Regions from separate parts of the Microbacterium sp. NPDC058062 genome, predicted to be linked through region 1. Evidence: predicted binding sites of a transcription regulator. Region 1 holds the regulator's gene; the other holds the start of a gene.
The links. The regulator LexA, encoded in region 1, represses DNA repair genes until DNA is damaged. The targets are predictions, from matches to a motif close to TCGAACANNTGTTCGA.

Region 1 (8,238 bases):
AAACAGAACGTCACAGGCGACACCGCGGCGGCGCGCTCCGCTACCGTGGACGAATCGTCGCCCGGTCGTCCTCACGGACGCCCCGAACCTCGGGGCCCGGGCAGGAGCGACAGCCGAGCCCGGCACCCGCCCGCGAATGACACCCCTTCCGCCGTCCGGCGGGTGGAGGTGCCGCGGCCGATCGGGCCTTCCCGTACGGCTCAGCCCTGTCCGCCGATCCCTGAGAAGCAGGCCATGTCGATCGACCTGAGCACTCCTCCCGTGCCGATCTCCTTCGAGGTGTACCCGCCGCGCTCCGACGCGGGCGTCGCCGCCCTTCACGAGACGATCCGCCACCTGGCGTCGGTCGACCCGCGGTTCATCTCGGTGACCTACGGAGCGGGCGGCTCCACCGGCGGTCGCTCCCTCGAGCTGCTGACCCACATCCTGCGCGAGACCCACGTCGAGCCCCTCGCCCACCTCACGTGCGTCGGGAACACCTACGCCGGCGCGAACGCGCTGATCCGCGAATTCCTGGATGCCGGGATCACGAGCTTCCTCGCACTCCGAGGCGATCCTCCGGCGGGCGTGTCAGAAGATGACGTCTTCCTCGGCGACCTCGACAGCGCGGCGCAGCTCGTGCAGCTCATCGACTGCGTGCAGGCGGAGCGTGAGCCCTACAGCGAAGCGCCCATCCCCGGCGTGCCGGGTGCCGTGCGGCTCGCGGAGCGCCCCCGCGTCGACATCGCCGTGGCGGCGTTCCCGAACGGTCACCCTCGGTCGAGGCATCCGTTCGAAGACATCGACGCGCTGCTCGCGAAGCAGGCGGCCGGTGCGACGCTCGCGATCACGCAGCTGTTCTTCCACGCCGACGACTACCTGGCGTTCGTGCAGCGATCGCGCGAGGCCGGTGTCACGATCCCGATCCTCCCCGGCATCATGCCGATCACCTCGCCCACTCGGCTGCGCCGCGTGCTGGAGCTGACGGGGGAGCAGCGGCCGGCGGACCTCGCCGTCGCGCTCGACCTCGAGCCGACCGTCGACGGACAGCGCGAGGTGGGCGTCGCGCACGCCGCGCGCCTGGCCCGCGAGGTCGTGGAGGGGGGCGCCCCCGGCGTCCACCTGTACGCGTTCAACAACCACGAGACGGTGCTCAACGTGCTGAGCGAAGCCGGCGTGCTCGCCTCCGCCGCGCGAATGCCCGACGCCGTCCGCTGACCCGGACGCCGCGATCCGTCGGATGACCGACGGGTCTCTTCGGCGACCCCGAAACCCCCCCACTCCGAGATGAACGAAGCGAAAGAGAGAGCACGATGACCGAACCTCGCAGCACCTTCCCCCACGGCACGATCCTGGGCTATCCCCGGATCGGGCGTCGCCGCGAACTCAAGCGCGCGGTCGAGGCGTACTGGGCCGGCGCCACCGACGCACCGACCCTGGAGCAGACGGCGGCCGGCCTGCGCCGCGCGACGCGCGAACGGCTCGCCGCGCTCGGCCTCGGCCGCGACGACTCGTCGATCCCCGAGTCGTTCTCGTTCTACGACCAGGTGCACGACGCGGCCGTGACCGTCGGGGCGCTGCCCGAGCGGTTCGCCGCGCTGCGCGACGCCGACGGTGCGATCGGGATCGACGCGTACTTCACCGCCGCACGCGGGGCGGGCGACGATGCTCCCCTCGAGATGACCAAGTGGTTCGACACGAACTACCACTTCCTCGTGCCCGAGATCGGCCCCGAGACGGTCTTCTCCCTGTCGAGCGACCGGTTCGCGCGCCAGGTGGCCGAGGCGAAGGCCGACGGCTTCACGGTGCGTCCGGTCGTGGTCGGCCCGGTGACGCTCCTCGCTCTGGCGAAGGCGGCGGTCCCCACGCCCACTCCACGCGCCGCTGGCGCGTCGCGCGGAGCCTCCGGGCGCGTGGGCCCAGCCGCGCCCCAGGGCTTCGATCCGCTCAGCCGCCTCGACGACCTGCTGCCGGTGTACGCCGAGCTGCTGTCCGCCCTTCGCGCCGCAGGCGCCGAGTGGGTGCAGCTGGACGAGCCCGCCCTGGTGAGCGAGAGCCTGCCCGCGGACGCTGCCGTGCTGGCGGATGCCGCGGCTCGCGCGTATGCCGCGCTGGGCGTCCGCGGCGACCGCCCGGCGATCCTCGTCGCGGCGGGGTACGCGCAGCTGTCGCCCCAGGCGTGGACGGCGCTGGCGGCGGCCCCGATCGAGGCCATCGCCATCGATCTCACCCGGGGCGCCGTGCCCGACGCGGTTCCGGGCCTCGACCGCAAGACCCTGGTGGGCGGCGTCGTCGACGGACGGAACGTCTGGCGCGGTGACCTCGACGCCGCGTGGGAGCGCCTGCAGGCGCTGAGCGCCGTGGGCGCGTCGGAGATCAGCGCGGGCACCTCGACCTCGCTCCAGCACGTGCCCCACGACGTCGCCGACGAGTCCGCGCTCGACCCGCGGCTGGCGTCGTGGCTCGCGTTCGCCGACCAGAAGGTCGCGCAGGTGGTGACGCTCGCCACCGGCCTGGTCGAGGGTCGCGAGGCCATCGCCGAGCCGCTGGCCGAGGCATCCGCCGCCCTCGCGGACCGTCGCAGCGCGCCCGGGGTGCGCGACGGCGCCGTGCGCGAGCGGGCCGCGGTGCTGGACGCCGGTGACTTCGAGCGCGGCGACTACGACGCCCGCGTCGCGGCGCAGGATGCAGAGCTCGCGCTGCCCGTGCTGCCCACCACCACGATCGGGTCGTTCCCGCAGACCGGCGACATCCGCCGGGCGCGGGCTCGTCACGGTCGCGGGGAGCTCGGTGCCGACGAGTACCAGCGGTTCCTGCGCGACGAGATCGCGCGCGTCGTGACGCTCCAGGAGGACATCGGCCTCGACGTCCTCGTGCACGGCGAGGCCGAGCGCAACGACATGGTGCAGTACTTCGCCGAGAACCTCGACGGCTTCGCGGTGACCGAGAACGGCTGGGTGCAGTCGTACGGCTCGCGTGCGACGCGGCCGTCGATCCTGTGGGGCGACGTGTCACGGCCGACGGCGATCACGGTCGCGTGGTCGACGTTCGCGCAGTCGCTCACCGACAAGCCCATGAAGGGCATGCTGACCGGGCCGGTGACGATCCTGGCGTGGTCGTTCGTCCGCGACGACCAGCCGCTCGGCGAGACGGCGAACCAGGTGGCGCTGGCGCTGCGCGATGAGATCGCCGACCTCGAGGGCGCGGGCATCCGCGTCATCCAGGTCGACGAGCCGGCGCTGCGGGAGCTCCTTCCCCTCAAGGCGGCGGACCAGCCCGCCTACCTCGAGTGGTCGGTCGGCTCGTTCCGCCTCGCGACCGCGGGGGCCGCGCCGGCGACGCAGGTGCACACCCACCTCTGCTACTCGGAGTTCGACGTGGTCATCGACGCGATCGCGGCCCTCGACGCCGACGTGACCTCGATCGAGGCCGCCCGCAGCCGCGGTGAAGTGATCGGCGACATCCGGGCGTCGGGCTTCGCGGCCGGGATCGGCCCTGGCGTCTACGACATCCACTCGCCGCGCGTGCCCTCGGTCGACGAGATCACCGACCTCCTGGACCGCACGGTCGGCGAGCTCTCCCTGCGGCGCGTCTGGGTCAACCCCGACTGCGGGCTCAAGACGCGGGGGTACGACGAGACGGTCGCCTCGCTTCGGAATCTCGTCGAGGCGACCGGACTCGTGCGGGAGCGTGTCGGCGTCAGCCTCTAGGCGCGCGGCTTCTTCCCGGATGCCTCGGCCGGCGCGGATGCGTCGGTCGAGGCATCCCCGGCGTCGGGGATGACCTCGGTGTCGTTCTCGTCTTCGATGACCACCGTGTCGGCGTCGATGACGAGGGTGTCGGCGGTGCCGTCGGCGTCGTCGTCCTCGGCATCGACGGACTCCGCGACCGCCACCGCCTCGTCGGGGCGGACCTGCAGCAGCTCGAGGATCCAGGTCACGACGAGCGCGACGATGAGCACGAGGAAGATGTCGCCGGCCGACAGCGGTCGCAGTGCGAACAGCCAGATGACCGCGAGGACGATGATGAGCGTGCGCACCAGGGTGCGGTAGCGGTAGAGCCAGGCGCCGAAGCGTCCCGTGCCGAACCCGTGACTCGCCAGCTGCCGTCGTGCCGACGCGTTGAGGCTCGCAACGGCCTGGCGTGAGCGCACGGCCGGCGTCCAACGGCCGGCGAACCAGCCCAGGATCGCGATGACGACGCCGAGCAGCACGGCGATGGACGCGGTCTGCTGCATCGCGCCGACGAGGCTCTGGTAGACGACGTCGAGCGCTGTGACCGAGAGACCGAGCTGTGCCGCCGTCTGTCCGATGACCGGGTAGCCGACGGCGAACGCGATCGCCAGGGCACCGCCGCCGAGCGCGAATCCGATGCCCGAGCCGAGCACCGCCGTGCTCCGGCGGCGCGCGATGAGGATGCCGAGCACGAAGAGCCCGATCGTGATGATCGGCAGCCACCAGCCCAGCGCCGTGGCGAGGGCGTACGTGGTGCGGATCGTCACGAGCGTGTCGCCGGTGCCGATGATGATGACCTTGTCGACGGCAGGGATCAGCTGCGCGATGCCGACGCCGCGATCGATGAGGTTCTGCTTGACGCGCTCGACGATCGCGCCGAGCTGGATGCCGAGGCCCTGGTCGTTCATCACCACGATGCCGCCGCCGTCGGACGTCGCCGCGGCGGTCAGGGCGCGGTGGGCGGCGCGGGTGGTCGCCGTCCATGTATCGGCGAAGGCGTCCGATTCGACGACGCGGGTGACGGTCTGCGTGAGGAGGTTCTGGAGTCCCTCCGCGGCCGGTGCCTGCAGCAGCTTGAGGGCCTGTGATGCGCGGGGCGGCAGCCCGAGCTGATCGATGCCGTCGAAGACGTTGGCCGTCAGCTCCTCGAAATCGACCTGGGCTTGCACGGCCTCGACGGTCTCGTCGATGATCATCTGCTGCACGGCGGGGTCGTCGGCGAGCGGAGCCAGCGTCTGCACGAACGCGGCCTCGTCGACGAGCTCCAGCCGCGCCCACGCGGTGACGATCGAGATCGGGACGAGGATCGACGCGATCACGATGCACAGCGCGGAGAAGAACGCGCGCCAGCCGCTGCCTGCCGGGCGATTCGCCGCCCTGCCGGTGGCCGGCGCGGGCGCGGCGCCCGCTCTGAGGAGGGCGTTCTCGGCCTCGAGCGCGTCCAGGCGGGCCTGGAGGTCGGGAACGTCTGGCGAGGGCGTGACGGCGGTCATTCCACCCTTATAGCGCGTCGCGCGTACTGCCCACCACCTCTGGCGTCGCGCGATTCGTGCGAAATGGCGTCAGACCGCGCGCAGCACCGCGACGACCTTGCCGAGCACGCTGGCGTCGTCGCCCAGGATCGGCTCGAACGCCGAGTTGCGGGGGAGGAGCCAGGTGTGGCCGTCGCGCTGGCGGAACGTCTTCACGGTCGCCTCGCCGTCGAGCATCGCGGCGACGATGTCGCCGTTGTCGGCGGTGGCCTGCGATCGCACCACGACCCAGTCGCCGTCGCAGATCGCGGCGTCGATCATCGACTCCCCGGAGACCTTGAGCATGAACAGGTCGCCCTTGCCGACGAGCTGGCGCGGGAGGGGGAAGATCTCCTCCACCTGCTGCTCGGCCGTGATGGGGACGCCCGCGGCGATGCGGCCGACCAGCGGCACGAGCGCGGCGTCGCCGACCGACGGAGCGGCGTCGGCGGGGCTCTCGGTGGCGGTCCCGGGCAGGTCGATGAGGACCTCCATGGCGCGGGTCTTGCCCGCGTCGCGCCGCAGGTAACCGCTCAGCTCGAGCTGGTTGAGCTGGTGCGTGACGCTCGACAGCGACTTGAGGCCGACCGCATCGCCGATCTCGCGCATGCTGGGCGGGTAGCCGTGGCGGGCGATCGAGCGCTGGATCACCTCGAGGATCGCGAGCTGCTTCTCGCTCAGGCTCTTGCGCCGGCGGGTCTGGGGCTTCTCTCGCCCGGCCGCGTCGCTCATCTTCCGGCTCCGTCCTGCGCTCGGCCGCCGAGCGCTGTTTCTTCGAATGTCGGAGGCCCGTGGTGGGGTTCTCGTATCGAAACCGTATCCGGATCCCAGGCGATGAGGTGGCAACCTCGCCGCGTGTCGCGTTCGAGAGATCGACGTCGGAATCCGGTATTGACATCGTACAGACTCGAAGATAGCTTCGGAAGAGAGGTTCGCATTCTTCACTCCCGGCCGAGTGGAGAATGCGAATCTCTCCCCATCAGGAGGAGACGAGCATGACCGCGATCGACTTCACGACGTCCATTCCGTCGCCGGCCCGCGCCGCCGGTGCCGCAGCCCAGCGCGCCACGCGTGCCGTGGCCGGGCGATCAACGCGTCTGCGGTTGACGGTGCGCGGTCGTCGTGTGCTCGCCGTGCTGGCCGCGCTTCCGGCCGTGATCGCCCTGAGCGTCGCGGTGCTCGGCGGCGGCGCGGCGCTCGCCTCGCGCGACTCGGGCGCTCCCGCCGGCTCGTTCACGACCGTCACCGTCGCGCCCGGCGAATCGCTGTGGACGATCGCCGAAGAGGTCGCCCCCGACCGCGACCCGCGCGACGTGGTCGACGAGCTCGTGCGGCTGAACGCCCTCGACACCGTCCTCGTCCAGGCGGGCCAGCGCCTCGCGATCCCCGCGGCGTACGACCACTGATCGCGCGGCGCGTCGCGCGACGTCACGCGGCGAGAGGGGCCCGATGGGCGGGCCTACCATGGGATGGGTGAGTGCACGTCTCGAAGATCTCCCCTTACGCGCCGACCTCCGGGGGCAGAAGCCCTACGGCGCCCCGCAGGCACCGCTTCCGGTCGCCCTGAACGTCAACGAGAACACGCATCCGGTTCCGGCCGAGGTCGCAGACGACATCCTCGACTCGATCGCACTCGCTCTGCGCGACGTCAACCGCTACCCCGACCGCGAGTTCACCGCCCTGCGCGAGGGCTTCGCCGACTATCTCGGTCACGGCCTCACCCGCGACCAGATCTGGGCCGCGAACGGCTCGAACGAGGTGCTGCAGCACATCCTGCAGGCCTTCGCGGGGCCGGGTCGCACCGCCTTCGGCTTCACTCCGACGTACTCGATGTACCCGCTGCTCACGCGCGGCACCGGCGCCGAATGGATCTCGGGCACCCGATCGGCCGACTTCACGATCGACGCCGAAGACGCGGCATCCCAGATCGCCGACGCCTCGCCCGACGTGGTCTTCCTCTGCTCGCCGAACAACCCGACCGGCACGCCCCTCGGTCTCGACGTCGTGGAGGCCGTGTACGAGGCCGCCGACGGGATCGTCATCGTCGACGAGGCGTACTTCGAGTTCGCCCCGCACGATGAGCGCTCCGCGCTGACGCTGCTGCCCGGGCGCGAACGACTCGTCGTCTCGCGCACCATGAGCAAGGCGTTCGCGTTCGCCGGTGCGCGCGTCGGCTACCTGGCCGCCGATCCCGCCCTCATCGACGCACTGCGGCTCGTGCGTCTGCCCTACCACCTCAGTGCGCTGACTCAGGCGGCGGCTTCCGCAGCGCTGCGTCATGCTCCGGTCATGCTGGGCATGGTCGACGAGATCGTCGCCCAGCGCGACCGCATCTCGGCCACGGTCGAGGCGCTCGGCTACACGCCCCACGAGTCCTGGACGAACTTCGTGCTGTTCGGCGGCGTGGCCGATCCGGCGGCCACCTGGCAGGCCCTGTACGACGAGGGCGTGCTCATCCGCGACGTCGGCATCCCGTCGCACCTGCGGGTCACCGCGGGCACCGCGGACGAGACCACCGCATTCCTCGACGCCCTCGCCTCGGTAGGATCGGCGGCATGAGCGCCGCACCACGTACCGCCTCGCTGCGCCGGGCGACGAGTGAGTCGACGGTCGAGCTGGAGCTCGATCTCGACGGCACCGGCCGCAGCCGCATCGACACCACGGTGCCGTTCTTCGACCACCTCCTGACCGCGTTCGCGAAGCACTCGCTCACCGACCTGACGGTGCGGGCGTCGGGTGACACCGACATCGACGCCCACCACACCGTCGAAGACATCTCGATCGTGCTCGGCCAGGCGATCCGCGAGGCCCTCGGCGACAAGTCGGGCATCTCGCGCTACGGCGACGCTCTGGTGCCGCTCGACGAGGCGCTCGCGCAGGCCGTGGTCGACATCAGCGGCCGCCCCTACCTGGTGCACACCGGCGAGCCGGCCGGCTTCGAGCACCACCTCATCGGCGGCCACTTCACCGGTTCGCTCGTGCGACACACCTTCGAGGCCGTCTCTTTCAACGCG
Region 2 (8,238 bases), on a different contig from region 1:
CCCCGATTCGCTCAAACTCTCGGTGGCGCTGCCGACGCTGGCCGGGGCATCCGTGTCCGAACTCGACCGGCGTGCCGAGAACCTCGGGCGCACCGTCGACGAGCTGCGCGGCGACGTGAACATCGTCGGCACCCGCGACGAGATCGTCGCGAAGGTCGAGCGGCTCGTGGCGATCGGCGCGCAGCGCGTCTACTTCCAGGTCATGGACCTGCAGGACGTCTCACACGTCGAGTACCTCGGCGAGGTGCTCCCCCACCTCCCCCGATGACGTTCAGGGCAGGGCCCATTCCTCGGGGCTGAAGAGCATCACGAAACCCCCGTCGGCGAAGCGGGCGATGTCGGCTGCGGCGGCCTGCCCTTCCGGCGAGCCGAGGGCCGCCATCGCCGAGTCCCTGGACTCGAAGAGGAGTTCGCCCATCACGTAGAACTCCGGAGGGGTCCCGTCGAGCGAGTCGGTGCGACCCGCGCTGAGTCGTACCAGCCCGGGGATGCGAGCGGCGATGGGCATGTGAGTGTTCCGGTAGTACTCGTCGAAGGCCGCCGGATCAGCCGGGTGCCGGTATCCGACATTGATGCGATAGGTCACGGTGATTACCCCCTGCCTCGTGAGGGTGCAGGATCTCGCAATCGGGTCCGGCACCGCCCGGTGAGTTGTGCCCCGTAACCGCCGATTGTGGCCCCAGGTCGACGCGGGCGCCAGAGGGGCTCGTCCCCGCGCACGCCTTCGCGTCGCGCTCAGATCGACGAACGGCACCCCGGCTCGTGGTTCTCGTCCGCCTGCCCACGCTCAGCCCGAGGTCGTGGCCCAGAGCGGAGCCAGTGAGATCGCCCCGGTGGTGAGAGCCGCCGTGGCTCCGAGCGCGACGATGTCGATCAGGGGCAGCCTGCGGGCGCGGATCCGCCCGATCACGCCCACGAGCAGCACGACGGCCGCACCCGCCACACCGATCAGCAGCAGCCAGCCGACGAGCCACGCGAACACGGCGGCGTTCTCGTGCGCGTCCAGTGCGGCCGGCGTCCCGGAATTCTGCACCCAGAGCGAGTGGTAGACCCACAATGCGAGCACGGCGCCGGTTGCCGACACGAGGGCGACGGACGCGGCTGTCGTCAGCCGATCTCGCGACGTCGCCTCGTCCACACGGGAACACTAGCGGCGCACTCTGAACGGTGTCGACCACGTCTGGAGGCCCCGCCGGTCACCCGACCCAGGGTGAAATTCGCCGTTCACTTGCCGGTCGTTCCGCCGACGGCTCATCACCGCTAGCTTGCAGGCAGGAGGTGCGATGACCACGGTGACGGTCGCGGCCGATCCACCGGCCGCCCCGCGGCCGAAGAAGCGGAAGCCGCTCCTGCCTGCGCTGATCGCAGGTGCGGTCGGGTTCGCTGCGGTCGCCGTTCCCGCGCTGATCGCCTCCCGGACCCCGCCGCCTTCGAGCTCACCCGTGTTTCCCGCGGAGGTCGCCACCTACTCGTGGTTCGTCTCGCACGGCGACCTCGGCATGCCGGCGACGATGATCTACCAGAACGGCATCGGCGTCGAGTTCATGGACTTCCCGCAGGCGGTGGCACTCGGCGTCGACGGCAGCACATACCGGCGCCTCGGTGCCGCCGAGCAGCGCTCGGTGCCGACCGACCAGGGCGACCCCGCAGCCATGGTGCTGTCAGCCGACGGCACGTTCGCGGTGATCGCCGGTGCGAACGGTCACGGCTCCGTCCTCGTCCGTTCCCTCGTGGACGGCACCGACCGAGAGGTGTCGATCGGTGCCGGACGCAGCGCCGTCCCGTTGAGCATCGCCTCCGACGGCGACCACGTCCTCGTGCTGCTGGGCGACGGTGAGATGAGCCGGTACACCGACCCGGCCTTCAGCGGCACACTCGCCTTGCTCGAGCTGTCGAGCGGCGACCTGCTCGAGTACCCGCTGGAGGGAGTGACATCCGCGGCACTGGCTCCCGATGGATCTCGCGTCGTCGCCCAGACGTCGCAGGGCGCCGTGATGATGGATGCCGCGGGGCACAGCATCCATGAACTCCCCGCGGAACTGACGGGGCAGGCGTTCGGTGACGACGCGTGGTCACCGGACGGCACCCGACTGGTGACGCTCGTCCACGAGCCCGTGTGGGTGGAGAAGCCCACGGGCAGGACGCTGACCAGCTCCGCCACGCTGCAGATCTCCGCACTTCCGGCCGGCACGACGACGATGCTCGCGCTCGCGGGCGTCGAGTACGCGACGGCCCTGGGCTGGCGCGACGACGACACCGTCGTGCTGCAGACCTACTCCGAAGACAACAGCGCCGAGTTCCAATGGGTCGACGCCGACACGGGCGCCGCGCAGACTTTCTCGACGTACGAGTCGGGGTTCACCGCGGCATCCATCGGCTCCGCCGACCTCGCACGGGACCTGATCCGCGAATGGGCGGTCGAGGACCGACCCGTGGATCAGGGGTGGACCCTCGGGATCCTCGGCGGCATCGCGGTCGGCGCCACGGCCGGACTCGTCGTGTGGGCTGTGACGCGACGCCGTGAAGGCTGAGCGCTCTTCGATCCCCACGAGTCCCTGCGCGGAGACGGCCTCCGGCGGATGGTCTGGGACGGCGTCGTCAGGCGCCGCTCCTCGGCGGCTTGTCGAGGCCATGCCGCCCCGGCCGCTCCGGCTCGGCGGCGGTCTCCGGGCTGACGGAGCCGAAGTCGGCTGACCCGTCGACGCCCGGATAGTTCGGCTCCTCGATCTCGACCGCCTTGTCCCGCTCTTCCTGGGGCGGCAGGTGATCGAGAGGCTGCTTGATGTCGTCAGGGTGGTGGCTCATGCATCGAGCCTCCGACGGCGGCGAAGGGATGGAGAGGGGGTTGCCATCCGGCAGCCGTCGTGATCCGGCGCAGATTCAGGGGTTTGGCCCCGTCGGACGTCAGACCGGCAGGCGGTACGACGGCAGGCCGCGACGGCGGATGAGCCACTCGGCGAAGACGAGGTTCGGGAGCCAGCAGAGGAACGGCACCGCGGCGTAGGCGTTCGTAAAGGCGGAGTCGAGTTCCCACGGCTGCCCGAGCACGAGCGGCGCCATCAGCAGCAGCGGCAGCCAGATGCGCAGCATGACGCCGGAGTAGGTCAGCGCGTAGTTGCGGATCATCCAGGCCTGGTGGCTGGGCACGTCGCGGCGGCGGATCGCACGGTACGCCCGCCAACCCGTGATGAGCCACAGCACCGCGAGCGCGCCGAATCCGAAGAACCCGACATAGCCGGCGGGGCTCGAAGGCGCGATGATGAGGCCGCCGACCGCGCCGATCCCCACCGCGACCAGGTACACGCGACCGATCCAGCGGTGCACGCGGGGGGCGCGGGTGCGCAGGCCACGCCAGAACTGCAGCGGACCGGTGACGAGCGCCGTCGCCCCGCCGACGATGTGGACGTAGAGGGCTCCCTGGACGAACGGGTGCACGGCGGCGTAGGTCGGGGCGAGCCCTACGTCCTGCCCGGCGAGGTCGGCCAGCGACGCGGTGAAGTACGGCACGGCGGAGTACGCGACGATCGCGAGCGCCGTCAGCAGGACGAACGTCCAGCCGATGCGGGAGCGGACACCTCCCGGCCGTGCGACGGCGGGCGCGGTCCGGACGGGTTCGATGAGGCGGGTCATGGCCGTCACGCTAGGCCCGCAGCCGAGCGGCCCAGCAGGGTGCTGTCCCCCCGAACCCACGGGGCTGTCCCCCGTATCAGCGGCGAGCAGCGTCTTCGCGCAGGAGTCGGGGCGCGGTCGCGAGCTTCTGAGAGACACGGCGTTCGGACCGTGCGGTTCTCGAATGTGATGATTGTAAGATTCGAATATTTGTTCTATGCTGAGTCTATGTCGCCGATGCCTCCTCCACCCGAGAACGAGGCCGGCGTGTGGGCAATCGAGACCGCGGAGGACCGCATCCCGCCGATCCCGGATGCAGTGGATCTGGTGGTGGAGACCGCGACGATGATGTCGGTCTTCGCCGCCGAGCGGCTGACGCGGATCGACTCGATGCGGCGCGAATTGCTGCGTGAGGCGACCGGCCGGGGCGATGGAGTGCGCGACATCGTGGAGCGGTCGATCCGGCTTGAGCTGGCGTCCGCGATGCGCGTCACCGAGTACGCCGCCGGCCGACTGATCGTTCAGGCCGAAGCCTTGGTGCGGCGCTACCGGCCCGCACTCGACGCCCTCGGCGCGGGGCGCATCACTGAGAAGCACGCCGAGATCATCGCCGATCTTCTCGACGAGGCGCCGCCGGAGCTGCGGGAGAGGCTGCTCGAACGCGCGGTTCCGCTGGCCGAATCGGAACCGGTGGGCACGTTCAGGCGGGCGCTGCGCACTCTGATCGAGACCGCCCAGGCGACGACCCTGGAGGAGCGGCACCAGCACGCGATCCGAGCGCGGCGGATCGTCGTCGAGCGGGGGCAGGATGGCATGGCCGGGCTGTGGATCTTCGCGCCCGAGGTCGAGATCCACGCGATCCACGGCCGTCTCACCCAGATGGCGAAGGCGATCGCACGCGTCGACGGCGAGACCCGCACCCTCGACCAGCTGCGCGCCGACGTCGCGACCGACCTGCTCGTCGACGGCGCTAGCGACCACCTGCCTGCGGCGGCGTCCGGCGTCCGCGCGCAGATCGTCGTCACCGTCCCGGTGCTCGCCCTGCTCGACGACGAGTACGCCGTCGCCGGCGACCCGCCGGTGGTGGAAGGCGTCGGCCCGATCCCACTGTCGAAGGCGCGCGAACTCTGCGGCGGCGACAGCCGGTGGATGCGGGTGCTCACCCACCCCGAGACCGGAATGGTGCTCTCCGTCGGCCGCGACAGCTATCCACCGCCCGCACCCTTGAAGCGGCTTGTCAGATGGCGCGCCGACCGATGTATGGGCCCGGGCTGCTCGATGCCCGCCTCCCGATGCGAGATCGACCACCAGATCCGGTGGGCCGACGACGGCGAGACCTGCCTCGACAACACCCTGCCGTTCTGCAAAGGGCATCACCTCGTCAAAGACAACACCGACTGGCAGGTCCGGCAGATCGAAGGCTCCGGCGGAGCGGTGGCCTGGACGTCTCCCACCGGACGCCGCTACGTCGTGCGCCCCGAACGAAAGGTCCCGACCTTCACGGTGCGACCGTCGCCACGTCCCGATCTCGAAGAGCGGCTGACCGCCGAGGCTCCGTTCTGACGACGACGCGCCCGACTGACAGCCGACGCGCCGTGAACATCACCGTGGCTCGAGTAAACCCGCGGGGCTGTCCCCCGTATCAGCGGCGCGCGTCGAAGAAGCTGCGCAGGAGAGCGGATGCTGCGTCCTCGCGCACGCCCGCGACGACCTCTGCCCGATAGGGCAGGCGCCGGTCGCGCACGACGTCGTACACCGAGCCCGCGGCGCCGGCCTTCTCGTCCCAGGCGCCGAAGACGAGCCGCGAGATGCGCGACTGGAGCACGGCGCCCGCGCACATCACACAGGGCTCGAGGGTCACGACGAGCGTGCACCCCTCGAGGTTCCAGTTGCCGCGCGCCGCTGCCGCCGCGCGAAGAGCCACGACCTCTGCGTGCGCGGTCGGATCGTGCTCGACCTCGCGGAGGTTGCGGCCCTCGCCGATCACCGTGCCCGCGGCATCCGTCACCACCGCCCCTACGGGAACGTCCCCCGCTTCACCTGCGGCCTCGGCGAGCGCGAGCGCGCGGTCCATCGCGGCGAGGTCGGTGGGGGCGGGAAGCACAGCACGAGCGTAGCCGCCCGCGAAGAACTCGCCCCGGGTTCGGGCACCGCGACGCACTAACCTGTCTCTATGCGCCTGCACGTCGCCGACCACCCCCTCATCACCCACAAGCTCACGGTGCTGCGCGACCAGCGCACCCCGTCGCCGGTGTTCCGCCAGCTCACCGAGGAACTCGTGACACTGCTCGCCTACGAGGCGACCCGCAACGTCCGCGTCGCGCCGATCGAGATCCAGACGCCGGTGACGACGACGACCGGCGTCCGCATCGACGAGCCGCGCCCCCTCGTCGTGCCGATCCTCCGTGCCGGCCTGGGCATGCTCGAAGGCATGGTCAAGCTCATCCCGACCGCCGAGGTCGGCTTCCTCGGCATGGTGCGCGACCACGAGACGCTCGAGCCGTCCACCTACGCCGAGCGTCTGCCCGACGACCTGAGCGACCGCCAGTGCTTCGTGCTCGACCCGATGCTCGCCACCGGCGGCTCGCTGGGCGCGGCCATCGAGTTCCTGTTCAACCGCGGCGCGCAGGACGTCACCGCGATCTGCATCCTGGGCGCCCCCGAGGGCGTCGCGGCGATCGAGAAGCAGGTCGCCGGCCGCGACGTCACCCTCGTGCTGGGTGCGCTCGACGAGCGTCTCAACGAGAAGGGCTACATCGTGCCCGGGCTCGGCGACGCCGGCGACCGGCTGTACGGCACGGTCTGACCCGCGGCATCCGTTCGATCACACGATCGGCACGCGGCGCACGTCCGACGCCACGGCGACCTCGGCGGTCGTCGCACCGCGACCGACCACGGCGACCGGTGTGAACGGGCGACCGTTGAATCGCGTCGCGGTGACCGTCGTGTACGCACCCATCGTCGGACTCACCAGCAGGTCGCCGACCGCCAGGTCGGGCAGCAGCACCTCGCGCGCGATCACGTCCGACGAATCGCAGGTCGGGCCCCCGAGGGTCGCCCAGCGATGGTTCGCCGCATCTCGCCTGCCGGTGAGGTCTCGCTCGGCGAACACGAGCGGGTGCACGTCCTCGGTGAGCACGTTCGAGTACGAGCCGTAGAGCCCGTCGTCCAGGTAGTACCAGCGACCATCACCGCGCTCGGCGATGCCCACGACGCTCGTGACCAGGGTCATCGCATCGGCCACCATCACCCGGCCGGGCTCGGCGATGATGTCGAGCCGCCGCGCGTGCGGCTCCAGCACCGGGCGGAGCACTGCGGCGACGTCTTCGATGGCCGCCGACTCGGAGTCGTACGACGCCGGGAAGCCGCCGCCGATGTCGAGGGTGTCGAACTGCACGTTGAGGCGCCGCTCGAGGATGCCCATGAGCTCGAGCGTGTCGGCGGCCGCCGTCGCGAAGCGGGCCGGATCGTCCAGCTGGCTGCCCACGTGATAGCTGAAGCCGGCGACCGTGATGCCCGCGGCGTGCGCCCGCTCGACGAGATGCGCCGCCTCGAACGGCCCGACCCCGAACTTGCTCGACAGGTCGCTCTTCGCGTGCGGGCTGCGGTAGGCGAGACGCACCAGCAGTCGCGTGTCGCTCGGTGCACCGCGGAACTTCTCGATCTCGACGTCGTTGTCGACCACGAAGGTGCGGACCCCCGCGGCGAGCGCCTCGGCGATTTCGGAGGGCTTCTTGATCGGGTGCGTGTGGATGATGCGCGATGCCGCGACACCGCGTCGCGTCAGCATCTCCAGCTCCTCGCCGGTCGCGACGTCGAACCCGCAGCCCGCATCGTCGAGGACGTCGAGCACGGCGTCGTGGGCGAGCGCCTTGACCGCGTAGTGGAACCCGACGAACGGCAGTGCGTTGCGCAGGTGGCGGTACTGCCGGCGCACGCGCTCCGGATCGAGCAGCAGCAGCGGTGTCCCGTGCAGCGCGATGGCCGCGCGAGCCGCGACGGACGACAGCAGAGCGGATGCCTCGGCCCGACGTCTGCTCTCGAGCGCCCGCGTCGTGCGGGGCTCACGTCGGAGGGCCGCGAGATTCACGTCGCCACCTCCTTCACGACCGCGGGGCGACGTGCGTCGCGCAGGCCGGTCTTTGCGGTGACGGTGAAGGCGCCGGCGGCGACCGCGTAGAACACGATGTCGGCGGCGATCTTGCCGGCGAGCATGCCCCACAGCGGATCGGGGATGAGCCACACGCCGAGCATCAGTGCCGCCGGGCGCACCAGGAAGGTGTCGAGCAGCTCGGCCGCGCCGAATTCCGCCACCAGCAGCACCGCGGTGCGGCCGACAGCCCGCCGCCGTGTCGCCGAGACGGGCGCCTGCTCGATGTAGATCGTGACCGCGAGCACGGCATAGAAGCCGATGATCTCGCCGAGGAGGGCCGCCACGGCGATGAGCGGTGCCGCGTCGGTCCAGAGCGTGGCGAGAAGTCCCCCGACCACCATCGCGGCGGTTCCGGCGACCTCGGCGGGCAGGTAGCGGACGATCCAGAAGACGATTCCGCGGCGCCGGGGCGCAGCATCCATCGCCGCTTCGGTCTGGGCCGCCGGCTCCGGCGTGGTCGCGATCGTCGCGAGCGG

Region 2: ACFVSU_RS06130 (DUF222 domain-containing protein) is a predicted target of LexA. The motif match lies at 3,812-3,827, and genes of this name have one in related genera.

The regions. Positions count from the first base shown of each region.
Region 1 is NZ_JBHVSC010000006.1:283,269-291,506, forward strand. It holds gene ACFVSU_RS19560 (methylenetetrahydrofolate reductase) at 235-1,197, shown strand; gene metE (5-methyltetrahydropteroyltriglutamate--homocysteine S-methyltransferase) at 1,293-3,689, shown strand; gene ACFVSU_RS19570 (hypothetical protein) at 3,686-5,206, opposite strand; gene lexA (transcriptional repressor LexA) at 5,276-5,956, opposite strand; gene ACFVSU_RS19580 (LysM peptidoglycan-binding domain-containing protein) at 6,220-6,630, shown strand; gene ACFVSU_RS19585 (histidinol-phosphate transaminase) at 6,689-7,783, shown strand; gene hisB (imidazoleglycerol-phosphate dehydratase HisB) at 7,780-8,238, shown strand, end outside.
Region 2 is NZ_JBHVSC010000002.1:297,815-306,052, forward strand. It holds gene ACFVSU_RS06100 (LLM class F420-dependent oxidoreductase) at 1-268, shown strand, start outside; gene ACFVSU_RS06105 (EthD family reductase) at 272-586, opposite strand; gene ACFVSU_RS06110 (hypothetical protein) at 788-1,138, opposite strand; gene ACFVSU_RS06115 (hypothetical protein) at 1,284-2,531, shown strand; gene ACFVSU_RS06120 (hypothetical protein) at 2,599-2,805, opposite strand; gene ACFVSU_RS06125 (DUF2306 domain-containing protein) at 2,905-3,630, opposite strand; gene ACFVSU_RS06130 (DUF222 domain-containing protein) at 3,838-5,172, shown strand; gene tadA (tRNA adenosine(34) deaminase TadA) at 5,252-5,683, opposite strand; gene upp (uracil phosphoribosyltransferase) at 5,783-6,415, shown strand; gene ACFVSU_RS06145 (type III PLP-dependent enzyme) at 6,434-7,699, opposite strand; gene ACFVSU_RS06150 (hypothetical protein) at 7,696-8,238, opposite strand, start outside.